Regions from separate parts of the Sulfitobacter sp. PR48 genome, predicted to be linked through region 3. Evidence: riboswitches for the same ligand, from Rfam matches in the RefSeq annotation. Region 3 holds a riboswitch; each other region holds the start of a gene.
The links. A riboswitch is a leader RNA that binds a small molecule or an ion and turns the genes downstream of it on or off. The one in region 3 is predicted to bind cobalamin.
Positions count from the first base shown of each region.

Region 1: linked by a shared signal. The riboswitch ahead of PVW51_RS24325 (TonB-dependent receptor) and the one ahead of nrdH (glutaredoxin-like protein NrdH) in region 3 are both predicted to bind cobalamin.
Region 2: linked by a shared signal. The riboswitch ahead of PVW51_RS01840 (CbtB domain-containing protein) and the one ahead of nrdH (glutaredoxin-like protein NrdH) in region 3 are both predicted to bind cobalamin.

Region 1 is NZ_JARAMM010000013.1:52,274-58,432, forward strand. Features, by position in the region: gene PVW51_RS17140 (DsbE family thiol:disulfide interchange protein) at 1-125, opposite strand, end outside; gene ccmD (heme exporter protein CcmD) at 118-273, opposite strand; gene PVW51_RS17150 (heme ABC transporter permease) at 273-1,007, opposite strand; gene ccmB (heme exporter protein CcmB) at 1,091-1,747, opposite strand; gene ccmA (heme ABC exporter ATP-binding protein CcmA) at 1,744-2,361, opposite strand; gene PVW51_RS17165 (Mth938-like domain-containing protein) at 2,451-2,804, opposite strand; cobalamin riboswitch at 2,970-3,176, shown strand; partial or broken gene PVW51_RS24325 (TonB-dependent receptor) at 3,302-3,897, shown strand; gene PVW51_RS17175 (ABC transporter ATP-binding protein) at 4,077-4,673, shown strand; gene PVW51_RS17180 (DUF6925 family protein) at 4,670-5,503, shown strand; gene secF (protein translocase subunit SecF) at 5,630-6,159, opposite strand, start outside.
Region 2 is NZ_JARAMM010000001.1:381,970-388,128, reverse strand. Features, by position in the region: gene pncB (nicotinate phosphoribosyltransferase) at 1-1,134, shown strand, start outside; gene PVW51_RS01845 (DMT family transporter) at 1,179-2,084, opposite strand; cobalamin riboswitch at 2,330-2,546, shown strand; gene PVW51_RS01840 (CbtB domain-containing protein) at 2,591-2,749, shown strand; gene PVW51_RS01835 (CbtA family protein) at 2,941-3,633, shown strand; gene PVW51_RS01830 (hypothetical protein) at 3,641-4,153, shown strand; gene PVW51_RS01825 (DUF1636 family protein) at 4,150-4,524, shown strand; gene cobW (cobalamin biosynthesis protein CobW) at 4,521-5,555, shown strand; gene cobN (cobaltochelatase subunit CobN) at 5,560-6,159, shown strand, end outside.
Region 3 is NZ_JARAMM010000004.1:243,787-249,945, reverse strand. Features, by position in the region: gene nrdF (class 1b ribonucleoside-diphosphate reductase subunit beta) at 1-867, opposite strand, end outside; gene nrdE (class 1b ribonucleoside-diphosphate reductase subunit alpha) at 876-2,957, opposite strand; gene nrdI (class Ib ribonucleoside-diphosphate reductase assembly flavoprotein NrdI) at 3,026-3,442, opposite strand; gene nrdH (glutaredoxin-like protein NrdH) at 3,453-3,674, opposite strand; cobalamin riboswitch at 3,771-3,962, opposite strand; cobalamin riboswitch at 4,092-4,290, shown strand; gene PVW51_RS07525 (aromatic ring-hydroxylating oxygenase subunit alpha) at 4,413-5,639, shown strand; gene PVW51_RS07520 (hybrid-cluster NAD(P)-dependent oxidoreductase) at 5,644-6,159, shown strand, end outside.

The DNA of each region.
Region 1 (6,159 bases), on a different contig from region 3:
GGGGCAGCCTGGCCAACCAGGGTGGAGGGCAGGCCTTCGGGATCGTCGCGGAACATGCCGACAGCGGCCAGCGCGACGAAGGCGGCGAAAATCAGCGGTGGAGCGATCATCAGGGGCTTAACCATGGCGTCCGGCCTCTTTTTCAGCGGCGTCCAGCGTGGCGCGTGCGGCGCGGCCCCGGCGCAGGGTCCAGAGCACCAGCACCGCCAGCAGCAGCAGCGACACCGCATAGGCCGACAGCACTTCGACCGCGTATTTTCCCAGATCGGGCATCATGCCGCCCTGCCCGCCCGCGCCCGCAGCGCGGCGGCGCGGCGCAGCCGGATTTCCGTGCCGGTGCGGTAGAACACCAGCGCGACAAAGAGCAGGCCAAAGCCGATCATGCAGATCACCAGCGGGTAGAAGAACACATCGTCCACACTGCGCCCGCCTGTCGCCACCGGCACCGAGGTGCCCTGGTGCAGACCCTGGTTCCAGAACTGCACGGCATAGCGGCTGAGCACGGCAAAGACCGACCCGACAAGGCACAGGACCGAGGTGAGATCGGCCGCGGTGTCGGGGTCTTCGATGGCTTCCCACAGGGCGATATAGCCGAGGTAGAACAGGAACAGGATCAGAAAGGAGGTAAGCCGGGGATCCCAGGCCCACCAGGTGCCCCACATCGGCTGGCCCCAGATCGCGCCGGTCAGCAGGGCGATCACGGTCATCACCACGCCCACGGGTGCGGCAGCCTTGGCCGCCAGCGCGCTGACATGGTGGCGGCGGATCAGCCAGATCAGCGAGGCGACCAGCATCATGAACCAGGCGTTGATCGCCATCAGGGCGGCGGGGACATGCAGGTAGATGATCTTGACCGTTGCGCCCTGGCGGTAATCCTGGGGCGTGCCGAAGAAGCCCCAGATCAGCCCGGTCGCGACACAGGCCAGCGACAGCACCCAGAGCACGGGTTGTACCCGCGCGCTCAGGGTGAGAAATTTCACCGGGTTTGCGTAACTCCAGATCGACATGGGCTACTCCTACTCTGCCGCGCGGCGGTGCTCAATAGACGACGGCGCGACGGATTGACCGGGGGTATGGGGGGCGGCGCCGCTCATCGCAGCCCCATGCGCAGCACGGCGGCAGAGGCGAAGGGCATCAGGGCGATCACCGCGCAGGTGATCCCGGCCAGCATCAGCAGTGGTGTGGTCACCTCCTGCCCGCCTGCGCCGCGCCGGGCGACCTCGGCCCCGAAGATCAGGGTCGGCACGTAAAGCGGCAGTACCAGCAGCGACAGCAGCAGCCCGCCGCGTTTGATCCCCACGGTAAGCGCCGCGCCGAAACAGCCGATGACCGACAGCGCCGGTGTCCCCAGCGCCAGCGAAACGACAAGCCAGAGGTAGCCTGGCGGTGCGAGGTTCAGCAGCACGCCCAGCACCGGGGCGGCCAGCACCAGCGGCAGGCCCGTGGTCAGCCAATGGGCCAGCGCCTTGACGCTCAGCGCCCCCTCCAGCGGCAGCGGGGCAGTGAGCAGCAGGTCAAGCGTGCCATCCTCGAAATCCAGCGCCAGCAGGCGGTCCAGCGACAAAAGGCAGGCCAGCAGCGCGCCCAGCCAGAGCACGCCGGGGGCGATGAGTTGCAAGAGCGCCGCCTGCGGGCCGACGCTGAAGGGCACCAGCACCGTCACGATCAGGAAGAAGGCAAGCCCCAGGCCAAAGCCGCCCCCGGCCCGGAGCGCGAGCGTCAGGTCGCGGATCAGAAGCGCCCTCACAGAAAGGCCTCGTCGCTGGCGCCGGCGCGGGTGGCAGCACTGGCGCGGAAGGGGGTGATGTCCAGCACCTGCGCCTCGATCCCCAGGTCGATATGGGTGGCGATCAGCGCCGCGCCGCCCTGTGCCAGATGCGCGCGCAGGGCAGCGGCAAAGAGCGCCACCGCCCCGGTGTCGAGCGAAACGGTGGGTTCGTCCAGCACCCAGAGCGGCCGCCCGGTGACCAGAAGCCGCGCCAGTCCCAGACGGCGTTTCTGCCCTGCCGACAGGGTGCCTGCCAGCCGGTCCGCCAGCCCGTGCAGGTCAAAGGCATCCAGCGCCGGGGTGATGTCGGAAGTGCCAAAGGTCCGCGCCCAGAAGGCCAGGTTCTCGGTCACGCTCAGCATCGCTTTCAGCCCGTCGGCATGGGCGGCATAGGCGACACGGTCCTGCGCGCCCTCGATGCGGCCCGAAAGCGGCGGTTGCAGGCCCGCGATGCTGCGCAACAGGGTAGTCTTGCCCGCGCCGTTCGGCCCGCGCAGGATCAGCGCCTGGCCCGGCACCAGCGCAAGGCTGAGACCGGTCAGAACCGGCACACCGCCACGGGCAAGGGTCAGATCATCGACACGTAACATCATGCCCCCTGCGTAACCCATTGGCGGAGCGCGCAAAAGCGGTCATTTGCGGCGCGGCACCCCGGCGGGGCGGGCGCAACGGCCCGGGCATGTCAGACGGGGATCAGCGCGAGGGCAATGCGGCGGCCTTCGCTCAGCAAGATGTTGTAGGTGCGGCAGGCGGCGGGGGATGCCATCGCCTCCACCCCCATACCGGCCTCCTCCAGCGGGCCGGTCAGGGATTCCGGCAGATGGCCGATCTCGGCGCCGGTCCCGACAAAGAGCACGTCAACCTGCCCCTTGAGCGCCAGAAGCGCGGCGTCGTCCTGCAGCCCGGCCCATGTCTGAATGCCACCGGGTCCGGCAATCACCGGGCCATGGATCACCTGCCCGCCGATGCGGAAAAAGCCGGGGCCATAGCCTTCGACGGGTTTCGCATCCGTAAAGACGATCTCGTTCAAGCGCATGTCACATCCCTTTGCAAAGCGGCAGGACGATCATAGCCGATGCGGCCCTGACGTTATAGGCCAGCGCGGTAAAAAGACGCCCCCTGGCGGGGTGCTTTGCCGCGGGCCCCGCCGGGCGGCGCAGAGAATTTTCCCATGCAGGCTTTACCGAAACGATTCGGGCCGCTAACCAAAGGGTACTTCGGTCCGGACGGTTCGCCGTCTGGTTAATAGGGAACGTGGTTCGGCCCTCCGGCCAAATCCACGACTGCCCCCGCAACTGTAGGCGGAGAGCGAAGCCGGCGCATACCACTGTCACAGCATATGTGATGGGAAGGTCCGGCCAAGCAACGACCCGCGAGTCAGGAGACCTGCCGAGGTGTTCACCCTGTTCGGGCGCGAGGGGCGTCGGGACTGCGGAGCTTCCGCTTGTGGTGTTTTCACCGTCTGCGGGGGGCATCCCTCAAAAGACAATTCAACGTCTGGCGGCCCGTCGGGGCCGCAACCGAGGGTATCTCATGCCTCTTGCATCCGCTCTGGCTTCCGCAGCCGTCGTTCCATTCTTCACCACTGCTGCACTGGCTCAGGATCATTTCGATCTGGGCGAAATCATTGTCTCGGGCGGGCTGACGCCGATCGAGGCCGAGGCACTGGGCCGCGCGGCGCGCGTTGTCACGGCACAACAGATCGAGGAGCGCGGCATCGCCACGGTGCAGGACGCCCTGCGCGCCTTGCCGGGCGTGTCGGTCAACGGGTACGGCAGCAGTTTTACCAGGTCCGCCTGCGCGGCGGCGAGGCAAACCATACGCTGATCCTGATCGACGGGATCGAAGCCTCGGGCGGCGATGGCGAATATATTCTCAGCGGTCTGGAAACCGCCAATATCGAGCGCATCGAGGTGCTGCGCGGGCCGCAATCGGTCTATTACGGTTCCAACGCCTCGGCGGGGGTTATCAATATCATTACCCGCAAAGGCGGGATCGGTGACACCTATTCGGCCACGCTGGAGCTGGGCAATGGGACAACGGCAACCGCATTTCTTTCGCGCCGGATGCGCCGGGTTATGTGGTGGATGATCCGACCCAGTTCGGCACCCGCGACGAACGGACGCTAGGTCGTGTTGACATTCATTGTCACCCACCCGTTTCAGTCCAAAATTGCTCAGTTCCAGGCAAGAGAGCGCAGGAATAGCCAGCTATTTCAAGCTCTCTTAACGCAGAAATGGGCAATTTTGGCGAAACCCCTGCGGGGCGCGGCGGATTTTGCCTCTGCCATCCCGGATGTTCGCTTCCAATGATCACATTGCTGCGCTCACATCAGGGCGCCAGCGGCAAAATCCGCCTCGCGCGGGTGGGCGACAATGAATGTCAACACGACCTAGGGGTCTACGGCGAATATGCGATGCTGGAGGGGCGGCTGACCCATCGGCTGGCCTATGAGAACACCAGATACGAATCGACCTTCAACGGCGGCGCGCCGAAGCTTACCCGGACCCAAGCGCTGAAATACCGGCTGAGTTTCGGCCTGGACGGGCGCAGCGTGGCAGAGGCCGGCCATCTGCTGAACCTGCTGCTTGAGACCGAGAAGGACAGCAGTTCCTCCAATCCGCATTACGGACGCGAATCGACCTCCCTCGCGCTGGAATACCGCGGCAGCTTTGCCGATCTGGCGGCGGAGGGGCGCGCGGTGATCGTGTCACTGCATGACCTGGGGTTGGCGGCGCGGCACTGCACCCGCCTGATCGTCGTCGACAAGGGCGGCATTGCCGCGGACGGCCCACCGCAGGCGGTGCTGACCCCAGCGCTTGTCCGTGACACCTTTGGCGTCAGCGCTTTTCTGGAAGAAACGGCATCGGGGCTTGTCTTTCAGCCGCTGGACATACTGGAATGAGCGGCGTCACCCTTGTGCGGCCCTGGCTGAGCCTTGAGCTTGAGCGCGAGATGCAGGTGCTCAGCTGGGCCATCAACCAGCCCGGTTTCGTGACGGCGCGACGCATCGTCTGGCGCGAGGTGCGCAATGCGGACCTGCCGAAAGAACGCGATGTCGCAGCCTGGCTGGCGCAGGAGCTTGAGGCGCAGAAGATGCAGGATGCCGTGGCCTTCCTGACCTCGCGCGATGTCTCCCGTTTCACCGACCAGAGCGCAAAGGCGGGCCGGTCGCTGATGGATCCGGACAATCCGGCCATGGCTGCCATCCTCAGGGCGCATCCGCACCGCGTTGCCCTGACCCGGCTGGGCCGGGTCGAGGTGTTTCAGATGATCGGCGGGCCGGATACCGGCGGCACCTCCCCCGAGGGGCCACATACGCATGTCTTGCCAAAACTTCTGCGCGCGGGGCGCACCCATTCCGCCAATGCGCCGATCCCCGAAGGCTGGGTGCCCTGTGCGGGCTATCACCCCGAGAGCCCGGTTTCCGGACGGCTGGGAGAGGACAAGGCGTTCAACCGCGCCGCCTTTTACAGGTTTCAGGAAATGTTGCAGGCATGGGGTTCGCAGGAATACCTTTCCGCGAAATCACTCTGCTGGGCAGCGCTTGAACGGGAGCGGGAGCCGGGCAGCATCACCGAGCCTGCGACCCGGATCGGGCGCGCCGGGCTGCGCAACGGGTTGCGGCAATGGCGGTGTCTGCAGGGCGATTGCGCGCTGCTGGATCGCTGGAGCGCTGCATTTGATGCCAGCACCCTGCCCGCGGAAACCGATGATGAAAATCCGGGGCACTGAAAAGCTAGCCGTACTGGCGGTATCACACTTCGCTGAAACCCGCAGGCCCGTTTCTGATGGTGCAGCGCAAAAGCTGATCCGCGCCGCACCTGGGACCGAACCTGCGGTCGATCCGGCGCGGGTGTCTCAGGCGTCAATATTGGCGTATTGGTTGCCTGCATTCGCATCCGGTTTGGACCAGTCGCGCTTGACGCCGAGATAGAGCAGGATCGCCGAGGCCACGAAGATCGAGGAATAGGTGCCCACGATCACGCCCCAGATCATCGCAAAGACGAAACCCCGGATCACATCACCGCCAAGTGCAAAGAGCGCGATCAGCGCCAGCAGGGTGGTGAAGGAGGTCATCAATGTCCGGCTCATGGTTTCATTGATGGACAGGTTCAGGATCTCTTTCAGGGGGCGTTTCTTGTACTTGCGCAGGTTCTCCCGCACCCGGTCAAAGACAACGACGGTATCGTTCAGCGAATAGCCCACGATGGTCAGAAGTGCTGCGATGATCGCCAGATCGAACCGGATTTCAAGCTCGGAGAAGATGCCGATTGTCAGCACCACGTCATGGACAAGGGCCAGCACGGCCCCTGCGGCAAACTGCCATTCAAAGCGCAGCCAGATGTAGATCAGCACCGCCCCGATCGCCAGCGCCACGGCAATCACCG
Region 2 (6,159 bases), on a different contig from region 3:
GACCACGTGCCTCTGGCCAAGCTGATCGACGAGGGCGAGCTGCGCGAGCAGCTGGACCATATCCGCTCGCTCAGCCTCAGCCGGGGCGAAAGCACCTGGCTGCGGGGCAATACCTTTTACGGCAAGCGTCAGATGTTCCGGCCCGATTTCATGGAATGGTTCGAGGGGCTGCGCCTGCCGCCCTACCACCTGGAGCGGCGTGGCGACCAATATGAGCTGACCTTCGAAGGCAAATGGCACGAGGTCATGCTGTGGGAAATTCCCGCGCTGGCGGTGCTGATGGAACTGCGGGGCCGGGCCGTGCTGGACACGATGGGCCGGTTCGAACTGCAGGTGCTCTATGCCCGCGCGATGACCCGTGTCTGGGAAAAGATCGCTGTCCTGCGCGAGATTCCCGACCTCTCCGTGGCCGATTTCGGCACCCGCAGGCGGCACAGCTACCTCTGGCAGGACTGGTGCGTACAGGCGATGCAGGAAGGCCTGGGCAAGGCCTTTACCGGGACCTCGAACTGCAAGATCGCGATGAGCCGCGAGCTGGAGGCAATCGGGACAAATGCGCATGAGTTGCCAATGGTTTACGCCGCATTGGCCGAGGATGATGCCGCGCTGGCAGAGGCCCCCTACGAGGTGCTGTCGGACTGGCACGAAGAGCATGACGGGAACCTGCGGATCATCCTGCCGGACACCTATGGCACCAAGGGTTTCCTCGACAATGCGCCGGACTGGCTTGCCGGCTGGACAGGCATTCGCGTGGACAGCGGCGACCCGGTCAAGGCCGCGCAGATTGCCATCGACTGGTGGAAGTCGCGGGGCGAGGATCCGACCCAGAAGCGGGTGATCTTCAGCGATGGTCTGGATGTGGACAAGATACGGGAACTGCACGGAAAATTCGCCGGGAAGGTGAATGTCTCCTTCGGTTGGGGCACATTGCTGACCAATGATTTCAGGGGCCTGGTGAAAGATGATGCGCTGGCCCCTTTCTCGCTGGTGTGCAAGGCCGTGGCGGCCAATGGCAGGCCGACGGTGAAGCTGTCGGACAATCCCAACAAGGCGATGGGCCCGGCCGAAGAGATCGAGCGCTACAAGCGGGTGTTCGGGGTTGGCGCGCAGGACCGCCAGGAGGTTGTGGTCTAGAACGCGCGCAACGGCACCGGCCGATGGCGGCAGAGCACGGGTGTCTACTTTGGCGTGGTCACCTCGCGCCCTGCCGCGTTCATCTGCCGTTCCCGCCAGATGATCAGCAATCCGCCACCTGCCAGCAGCAGCGCGCCGGGGAACAGCTCGGACCAGGGCGCTTCGCCGTAAAACAGCCAGCCCAGGACAAAGGCCAGCGGGATGCCGAAATAGCCGAACGGGGCGAGGTTGCTCTGTTCAGTCATGCGGTAGGCCGTCACCAGCACCAGCACGGCAAATCCGCCGAGCCCGCCCATCGCCACAATCCACAGCAGGTCCGTGCCGTCCTGCATTGGCGTGAAACCGCCCGTGGCCAGCGTCAGCACCAGCGCACCCAGGGTCGCGACGCCGGTGGAATACAGGTTGATCAGGGCTGTTGGCGGGCCGTCGTCCATCATCCGGGCGGTGACGGCGGTCAGCGCATAACAGAGCGCCGCGCCCAGCGGCAGCAGGGCCGCCAGTGAAAAGCTGTCCCGGCCCGGTCCCACGATCATCACCACCCCGGCAAAGCCGACCAGCACCGCGGCCCAGCGCACCAGCCCGACCTTTTCGCCCAGCAGGGGCACGGCAAGTGCGGTGACAAAGACTGCGTTGGAATAGGAGATGGTGGAGGCGGTGGCAAAGGTCAGGATGCCCAGCGACAGGTAAAAGAAATATTGCGCGAAGGTCAGGATCAGCCCGCGCAGCAGGGCCAGTTTCCATTGACGCATGTGCAGGCTGCGCCCTTTGGCGTGCCAGTCCCGGGAGGTCCAGAGGACCAGAAGTGCCGGGATCAGCCCCACCAGGTTGCGGTAGGCCGAAAGTTCGGCGGCGCCGTAGCTGCCGGAGAGGTGTTTGATGATCAGCCCCATGCCATCGAACAACAGGATCGCAAACAGCGAATAGAGAATCGCGAGGGTGGTTCGGCTCACGCGGCGAAGGCTCCTGTCAGAGGGGGAGGGTTGTCCGCCAGTTATGGGCCGCAGGGCAGAGCAGGGCCAGAGGAAATTGAAACGTCATGGTCGGGCGCGGGCAGGCCACCACCCGATCCGGGGCCGGAGTACCGGGGATTGCGCACCGGGGCCGGCATTTCCAGACAGCGCAAGGCGTTGCTGCGGGCAAGCGCATTCGGCGCATGAGTTGTCGTGAATGAGCCTTGCCTTGGCTGGGCCGAAGTGCAACATTGGGCTTGCTTGGTGTTCCCGCAAGCGCCCCTTTGGGTGTGGAACCGAACAGGGAATTCCGTAAGGGCCGCACAGCCTGAAACGGAAGCCGCCCCCGCGACTGTAAGCGGAGAGTCTGTGCCCAACGTGCCACTTGACCATTCGGTCGGGGAAGGCGGGCAAAGGCATCGACCCGTGAGCCAGGAGACCTGCCAGGCGTGAGAAACTTGAAACAGGTCGTCGGGTGTGACGGCAAGGAGAAGACCATGACTACAATGACTGCCAAGTCGCAGACCGCCAGCCGCTTTGTTCCCGCGATCTTTGCCGCCGTTCTGGGCCTTGCCCTGATCACGCTGACCGGGCACGTTCAGGCCGCCGCGTTGCATGATGCCGCGCATGATGTGCGCCATGCCACAGGTTTCCCCTGCCACTGACCCCTATGGGCCATCGGGATCAGGTCTGAGCCGCGTCAAAGCAGGCGGTGACCCGGTTCCCCTGGTGAACAACGCAGCGCGTTCCGGTCATAGACCTTTATCAGCTTGAGGCGCTGCCGATTTTCGGCGGCGTGTTTGTGTTGATTGGTGTCGGTGCCGGCGCGTTGCCATGAAAGCAAGAGGATCTCGTTATGACTTCACGGTTTTTGGTTTCCGCCCTTTTTGCAGGGGCCTTGGCGGGTGCGATCATCGGCCTGCTGCAACTGGTATTTGTGCAGCCTGTGCTGCTGCATGCGGAGCTTTATGAAAGCGGGGAGCTGGTGCATTTCGGCGCAGAGGCGGTCAGCGCCCATCCCGCCTTGCCCGGTTTCGACCTGATGCGCGACGGGTTGAGCGTGATTTTCACCATGCTGACCTATACCGGTTATGCGCTGATCTTGGTTGCGGCCATGAGCTTTGGCGAGGACCGCGGTGCGCGGATCGACGGGCGCTGGGGTATCCTGTGGGGTGTTGCCGGTTTCGTCGCCTTTCATCTGGCCCCCGGATTTACCCTTGCCCCGGAAGTGCCCGGTGTGGCTGCGGCCGATGTGGCCCTGCGGCAGGTCTGGTGGTTTGCGACGGCGATTGCGGCCTGTGTGGCGCTCTGGCTGCTGGCCTTTGGCCAGAACTGGGCGGCCTGGAGTGCGGCGGCGCTGTTGCTGGCCGCACCGCATCTGATCGGCGCGCCGGAGCCCGAGACCTTTACCGGTCCTGTCCCGACCGAGATCGGCGCGCTGTTCGCGGCGCGTGCGCTCGGCGTCGGTCTGGCGGCCTGGGTGTTGCTCGGCTGCTTTGCGGGCTATTTCTGGCAGCGCGAAGGGGAGCATGCCGCCCAGGCGGCGTGAGGGTGTGATGGGCAGAACGCTTGCGCTTTTCGTCATCGGCCTTGTCTTCGGAGGCGGTCTCGGCTTTGCCTTTGCGGCGGGCAACGGGATCACCTTTGACGGGCATGATCATGGGGATGCGGCCCAGCATGGCGGGATGGATCACGGGGGCATGACTGCCGACGGGATGGATCATGCCAAGATGCACGAGACGCCGATTGCGGTCGCGGCGGATGCCGCGCCCGAGGTTCAGATCATGGTCAGCCCGGACCCGATGGCGGGCCATAACCTGCATGTCATGGTCGAGAATTTCGAGTTTTCGCCGCAGAACGCCAGCCTGCCCCATCAACCGGGGCAGGGCCATGCGCATGTCTATGCGAACGGCGTCAAGCTGGCCCGGATCTATGGCCCCTGGATGCATCTGGATGGCCTGCCCAAAGGCCAGGTGGAGATCGAGGTGACGCTGAACAGCAACGATCATCATCCGCTGGAGGTGGAGGGCACGCCGGTAACGGCCCGGGCCGTGGTGGAGGTGGAATGACCGCAACGCTTTATGTCTGCACCACCTGCCGCGCGGGTGAGGTGCTGGAAGAGGATGCCCCCCGGCCCGGCGCGCTGCTGCACAGCGCATTGACCGAAGCGGGGGCACCTGACGCGGTCGAGATCGTCGGGGTGGCCTGTCTGTCCGCCTGTTCGCAAGGGGCGGCGGTGGCGCTGTCGGAGCCGGGCAAATGGACCTATGTATATGGCCGCCTGACCCCGGCGGATGCCCCCGATATCCTGGCCGGTGCCGCCGCCTATGCCGCAAGTGCCGACGGGCTGGTGCCCTGGCGTGAGCGCCCCGTAATTTTCCGCAAGCAGAGCCTTGCGCGTGTTCCCCCCTTTACCCTGCCTTTGGAGGCTGCCGAATGAATGACCTGAGCAAAATTCCCGTGACCGTGATCACCGGGTTTCTGGGCGCTGGCAAAACCACGCTGATCCGCCATCTGATGTCCAATTCGGGCGGGCGGCGGCTGGCTGTTCTGGTGAACGAATTCGGGACCGTGGGGGTGGATGGCGACATCCTGAAATCCTGTGCAATCCCCGATTGCCCGGCAGAGAACATCGTGGAACTGGCCAATGGCTGCATCTGCTGCACGGTGGCCGATGATTTCATCCCCACCATCGAGGCGCTGATGGCGCTGCCCACGCGACCCGATCACATCCTGATCGAAACCTCCGGTCTGGCGCTGCCGAAGCCGCTGCTCAAGGCTTTCGACTGGCCGGCGATCCGTTCGAAGATCACGGTGGACGGGGTGATCGCCCTGGCCGATGCCGAAGCTGTGGCGGCGGGTCGTTTCGCCCCTGACGAGGCGGCGGTGGATGCGCAGAGGCTGGCCGATGACAGTCTGGATCACGAGACCCCGCTGTCCGAGGTATTCGAGGATCAGATTGCCTGTGCGGATATCATCCTGATGTCCAAGGCCGATCTGGCCGGTGAGGAAGGGCTCGCCACGGCGCGCCGGATCATCGAGGCGGAAAGCCCCCGCCCGATCCGCATCCTGCCGATGACCGAAGGGGTGATCGACCCCAAGGTGGTGTTGGGTCTGAATGCTGCTGCCGAAGACGATCTGGCGGCCCGCCCGTCGCATCATGACGGGGCGGATGACCACGAACATGATGATTTCGAGACCATTGTGGTGCCCATGCCCGAGGTCGAGGATGTGAACGCGCTGGTCGCGGCCATCGAAAGGCTGGCAACCGAACAGCACATCCTGCGGGTCAAGGGCTATGTCGCGGTGGCGGGCAAACCGATGCGCCTGCTGGTGCAGGCGGTGGGCGCACGGGTGCGGCAGCAGTTCGACCGCCCCTGGGGCGCGGATGCGCGGCAGGGCCACCTGGTGGTGATCGCGGAGCACGACCACATCGACACCGCTGCCATCCGGGGTGTTCTGGGGGCCTGACACCATGCACGTCGTCTTTCGCGAAAGCCACGGGCTGGAGGACAGCGAAACCCCGTTTGATCCGGGCCAGACGCCTGCGGATCTGGTGGTGCTTTCGTTCTCCGACAGTGATCTCGGCGCCTTCGCGGCGGGCTGGCACCGGGGTGGCGGGCCGGAAGGCAAGCTGCCCACGCTGCGGCTGTGCAACCTTGTGGCGCTGCGGCACCCGGCGTCGGTGGACAATTATGTCGAACAGACGCTGACCGGGGCCAGGGGCATCCTGATCCGGCTGATCGGGGGCGAGAACTACTGGCCCTATGGCATCATGCAGGTGCAGGATTTCGCCCGGCGCAACGACATCGCGCTGGCGGTGCTGCCCGCAGACGGACGCGAGGACCCGGCGCTGGACAGCTATTCGACGCTGCCGGTGTCGACCCTGCGGCGGTTGTCGCATCTCTGCGACGCGGGGGGTGCCGTGGCGGCGCAGGCGGCGCTGGCGCAGCTTGCGCTGGCCGCTGGGTTCTATGCGGGCCCGGTGCCGGGCAGCAAGACGGTGCCGGACTGCGGGATCTATGATCCGGAACAGGGCGTCATCCCCTTTGCCGATGTCACCGGCGATGTGGTC
Region 3 (6,159 bases):
CATGATCGCCGGGTTCACCTTGCACAATTCCTCGGGGAACAGCGATTCGAACCCCAGGTTCTGCAGCGCCTTGTTGGCGTTGTAGTGCAGAAAGCTCTTTACATCTTCGGTCAGCCCCAGCGGGTCATAGAGCATCGCGGTATAGCGGGTCTCGATCTCGTAGAGGTCGAACATCAGCGCAAAGGCAAAGTCTTTCAATTCAGCCCGCTCCGCTTCGGTCAGCCGTTCCATGGCGCGCTGGAACTTGTAGCCGATGTAATAGCCATGCACCGCCTCGTCGCGGATGATCAGGCGGATCAGATCGGCGGTGTTGGTCAGCCTGGCGCGGCTGGACCAATGCATTGGCAGGTAAAAGCCGGAATAGAACAGGAAGCTTTCCAGAAACACGCTGGCCACCTTCTTGCGCAGCGGGTTCGATGTGGCGTCATATTCATCTAGGATCAGCCGCGATTTCTGCTGCAGCTGCGCATTCTCTTCCGACCAGCGGAATGCCTCGTCCACCTCGGCGGTGGAACATAAGGTCGAGAAGATGGAGGAATAGGACCGCGCATGGACCGCCTCCATGAAGGCGATATTGGTCAGAACCGCCTCTTCATGCGGCGTGACCGCATCGGCCATCAGCGCAGGTGCGCCGACGGTGTTCTGGATCGTGTCCAGCAGTGTCAGGCCGGTGAACACCCGGATCGTCAGGCGCTGTTCTTCCTCCGACAATTGCGACCAGCTTTGGATGTCGTTCGACAGCGGCATCTTTTCCGGCAGCCAGAAGTTCACCGTCAGACGGTTCCAGATCTCCAGGTCCTTGTCGTCCTGCAAACGGTTCCAGTTGATCGCGCGCGGCACGGGGCGGGAATGGGTCAGATCTTTCATTTCGGTCCTCACAACGAGCAGGAGACGCAGCCCTGCACCTCGGTTCCTTCCAGCGCCAGTTGGCGAAGGCGGATGTAATAGATTGTCTTGATGCCTTTCTTCCAGGCGTAGATCTGGGCGCGGTTGATGTCGCGGGTGCTGGCGGTGTCCTTGAAGAACAGCGTCAGCGACAGGCCCTGATCCACATGCTGCGTGGCGGCGGCATAGGTGTCGATGATCGCCTCCGGCCCGATTTCATAGGCATCCCGGTAGTACTCAAGATTGTCATTGGTCATATAGGGCGCCGGGTAATAGACGCGGCCCAGCTTGCCCTCCTTGCGGATCTCGATCTTCGAGGTGATCGGGTGGATCGACGAGGTCGAATTGTTGATATAGCTGATCGACCCGGTCGGCGGCACCGCTTGAAGGTTGCGGTTGAACAACCCGTCCTTCATGACCTCCTCTTTCAGCGCGTTCCAGTCCTGACGGCTGGGCACTTCGATGCCGAACTGATCGAACAGGGCCTTGATGCGCGCGGTTTCGGGCAGCCAGTCCCGTTCGACATAGGTATCGAAAAAACTGCCATCGGCGTATTTCGACGTTTCGAAACCGGCAAAGCTGCGGCCGCGTTCGCGCGCCAATGCGTTAGATGCGCGCAGACAGTGGAACAGCACCGTGGCAAAATAGATGTTGGTGAAATCCACACCCTCGGCGCTGCCGTAGTGGATATGCTCGCGCGCAAGGAAACCGTGCAGGTTCATCTGCCCGAGCCCGATGGCATGTCCTTCGTCGTTGCCCCGGCGCACGGAAGGCACCGAGTCGATGGCCGACAGTTCCGACACCGCGTTCAACGCCCGGATCGCCGCCTGCACCGTGCCCCCCAGATCGCCACCATCCATTGCCTTGGCGATGTTGAGCGACCCGAGGTTGCAGGAGATATCGGTGCCCAGATGCTTGTAGCTCAGATCGTCGTTGAATTCGGAGGCCTCGCTGACCTGGAGAATCTCGGAACACAGGTTCGACATGACGATGCGCCCCTTGACCGGGTTGGCGCGGTTCACCGTGTCCTCGAACATGATATAGGGATAGCCCGATTCAAACTGGATCTCGGCCAGCGTCTGGAAGAACGCCCGCGCGTTGATCTTTTTCTTTCGGATCCTGGGGTTATCCACCATCTCGTGGTATTTCTCGGTCACCGAGATTTCCGAGAAAGGCACCTTGTAGACCCGTTCCACATCATGCGGCGAGAACAGGTACATATCCTCGTTCTTCTTGGCCAGGGTAAAGGTGATGTCGGGGATGACCACGCCCAGCGACAGGGTCTTGATCCGGATCTTTTCATCCGCATTCTCGCGCTTGGTATCGAGGAAACGCAGGATATCGGGGTGGTGCGCGTTCAGATAGACGGCTCCGGCGCCCTGACGCGCGCCCAGCTGGTTGGCATAGGAAAAGCTGTCTTCCAGCAGTTTCATCACCGGGATCACCCCGGACGACTGGTTCTCGATCCCTTTGATCGGCGCACCATGTTCGCGCAGGTTGGTCAGCAGCAGGGCCACGCCGCCGCCGCGCTTGGACAATTGCAGGGCCGAATTGATGCCCCGCCCGATGCTTTCCATGTTGTCTTCCAGACGCAGCAGGAAACAGGAAATCAGCTCGCCCCTTTGCGCCTTGCCCGCGTTCAGGAAGGTCGGCGTTGCGGGCTGGAACCGGCCTGCGATGATCTCGTTCATCAGGCGCATCGCGTCGTCTTCACTGCCGCGCGCCAGCGTCAGGGCGACCATCACCACGCGGTCTTCGAAGCGTTCGAGATAGCGTTTCCCGTCCAGTGTTTTCAGCGTGTAGCTGGTGTAGTATTTGAACGCGCCCAGGAAGGTCGGAAAACGGAACTTCAGGGCAAAGGCTGCCGCCCAGATCCGGTGCAGGAAACCGCGGTCATATTGCTTCAGCACGGCCTCTTCGTAAAAGCCTTCGCTGACCAGATAGTCCAGCTTTTCATCCAGCGAATGAAAGAACACCGTGTTCTGGTTCACATGCTGCAGGAAGTACTGCCGCGCCGCCATGCGGTCGGCGTCGAAACGGATATGCCCCTGATCGTCATAGAGGTTCAGCATCGCGTTCAGCGCGTGGTAGTCGAGCCCCTGCCATTCGGCAGGCACCGCTGCGGCCGGGGCGCTGTCGGTCAGTTCGCGGTCAAGAGTTGCGTTTTCCAAAATCTGTCCAATCCATCCAGGACACGGGCGACATCACCGTCGGTCCCCGCGAGTTCAAAGCGATACAGCACCGGCACGGCGCATTTTCTGGCGATCACATCGCCCGCCAGCGCATAGGTCGCGCCGAAGTTCCGGTTGCCCGAGGCGATGACCCCGCGCAACAGCGCACGGTTGCGCGCAATGTTGAGAAAGCGGATCACCGGTTTGGGAACCGCGCCACGCCCCTGCCCGTCCGCAAAGGTTGGTGTGACCAGCACAAAGGGCGCGTCGGGAGCGGGCAGCGGCGCTTCGGGGTCCGGCGGAATACGCGCCGCCGCCAGACCGGTCCGGCCCACGAAACGATGCGTGTTCTGCGACCGGGACGAGAAATAGACCAGCCCGCCCATTGCCGCGCCCTCAGATCATCGCGCTGATCTTGTCGGGGCGGAATCCGGCCCAGTGATCATCGCCTGCCACCACGACGGGGGCCTGCCGATAGCCCAGACCCTGCACCAGTGCCATTGCCGCGGCATCCTCGGTCAGGTCGATCAGCTGAAAATCAATGCCGCGCATCTCAAGCGCGCGGGTGGTTGCGGTGCATTGCACGCAGGCCGGTTTGGAATAGACTGTAATGGTCATTTGCCCTGTCCTCACTATGGTGTTGGCACGAAAGGAAGGGCACGGGATCGGGCGCCAGTGGCACCGGAACACGCGCCCCGGCCCTCCGCCGCGGTCGTCATCTATGGTGCTCCGGCAGGTCTCCTGACTCGCAGCTCGGGTGTCGCGGCCCCCTTCCCGGTGCGGCATGCACCAGTGGTAACGGGACGTGACTCGCTGCTTACAGTTGCGGGGGCAGTGCCGGATTTTCACCAGCTTCCCTTTTCACCGGCAAGACGAGTCGCCGGCACCAAAGCAACTGCATATTGGGTGAACTTGAGGCAAACTGTCAATATATAGATGTCGGCCTTTTTACCTTCCCCTTCCGGGAAAATGCGTTGCTGTCTTTTCCAAGAGTGTTTTGGTCGCAAATAAATCTTCATAAAACATGCGTCCGGCCTATCATCACAGGACAAGGTGCGGGCTTCGGTCCGAGAATTGGGAAGCCGGCGAAAATCCGGCACTGCCCCCGCAACGGTAAGATCGTAATGCGGCGCATCAACGGCCACTGGGCAGGAGGAGCCCGGGAAGGCGTTGCGCCTCGGGCCCTCACGGGCTGCGATCAAGTCCGGAAACCAGCCTTGGTGAAGTTGTTCAACCGCGGGTGGCGGTCTTGGCACTGAATTGGCGCGCGGCACCTCCCAGAGGCTGCGGCCCATCGGTGTCTTGTGCTGTCATCTGCCCAAATCGATCCGCGGGGCGCGGCAGGAGACCAGAAAGATGACCCACCCACTCAGCGACCTGCTGGCACGGCGCCGCGCCGGCCATGCGCTGGAACAACCCTTCTACACCGATCCCGACGTCTTTCGCGCGGATATGGAAACGATTTTCTACCGCGACTGGCTGTTCGCCGTCCCTGCCTGCGAACTGACCAAAGCGGGCAGCTATGTCACCCATCAGGTCGGCAGCTACGGCGTGGTCATCGTGCGCGGTTCCGATGGCGTGATCCGCGCCTTTCACAATTCCTGCCGCCATCGCGGTTCGGTCATCTGCAACAAGGCAAAGGGCGTGTCGCCCAACCTGGTCTGCCCCTATCACCAATGGACATACAGTCTGGACGGAAAGCTGTTGTGGGCCCGCGAAATGGGGCCTGATTTCGATCCGTCACAGCATGGGTTGAAACCGGTCCATTGCCGGGATCTGCAGGGGCTGATCTATATCTGCCTTGCCGATGAAGCGCCCGATTTCGAGGCCTTCGCCGCCCTCGCGCAGCCCTATCTTGCGGTGCATGACCTGAGCGACGCCAAGGTCGCGCATGAGACAAGCATCATCGAAGACGGCAACTGGAAGCTGGTCTGGGAAAACAACCGCGAATGTTACCATTGCGGGGGCAACCATCCGGGCCTGTGCCGGTCCTTTACCGATGATCCGACCGTCACCGGCATCGAGGAAGGGGAGACACCGCCGCATCTTCAGGCCCATTTCGACCGGCTGGAAGATCAGGGCTATCCCTCGCAATTCCGCATGGCCGAGGACATGCAATACCGCCTTGCGCGGATGCCGCTTCTGCCGGGTGCCAAGAGCTTTACGATGGACCTGAAACCGGCGGTGACAAAGTTTCTCGGGCGGGTCCGGGACGACACCGCCGGCACTTTGCTGAAATACCATTACCCCACCACCTGGAACCATTTCCTGCCGGATCATTCCATCGTCTTTCGCGTCACACCGCTGACGGCGACGACAACGCAAGTCACGACCAAATGGCTGGTCCACAAGGATGCCGTGGAAGGTGTGGATTACGATCTCCAGCGCCTGACCGAGGTCTGGATCGCCACCAATGACGAGGACCGCCGGGTGGTGGAAGACAACCAGCGCGGCATCAATTCACCCGCCTATGAGCCCGGTCCCTATTCGCCCATCCACGAGACCGGCGTGATCGGTTTTGTCGACTGGTATTGCAACACGATGTCGCGGCGGCTGACCCCGACCCAGATGGCGGCGGAGTAACACGATGAAAGATATCGCCCATCCGTCCAATATCTTCTGGCAGGACGATGAACCGCTGGAATGCGTGTCGGTCATCCCCGAACTGGCCAATACCGCCACATTCACCTTTCGCGCGCCCTCGGGGGCGCTGTTCGACTTCAAGCCGGGTCAGTTCCTGACGCTGGAACTGCCGGTGCCCGGTGGCACCGTGCACCGGACCTATACGATTTCCTCCTCGCCCTCGCGGCCGCGGTCGATCTCGATCACCGTCAAGGCGCAGGCCGACAGCATCGGCACACGCTGGATGCTGGATCACCTGGAACCCGGCATGCGGCTGAAGGTGACGGGACCGGCGGGCTGGTTCACCCATACCGATTTCCCGTCAGACAAATACCTGTTCATCTCGGCCGGGTCCGGCATCACGCCGATGATGTCGATGACCACCTGGATGTTCGATCTGGGCACCGAGCCTGACATCGTCTTTGTGAACTGCGCGCGCCGCCCGTCCGAGATCATCTTTCGCCAGCGGCTGGAGCACATG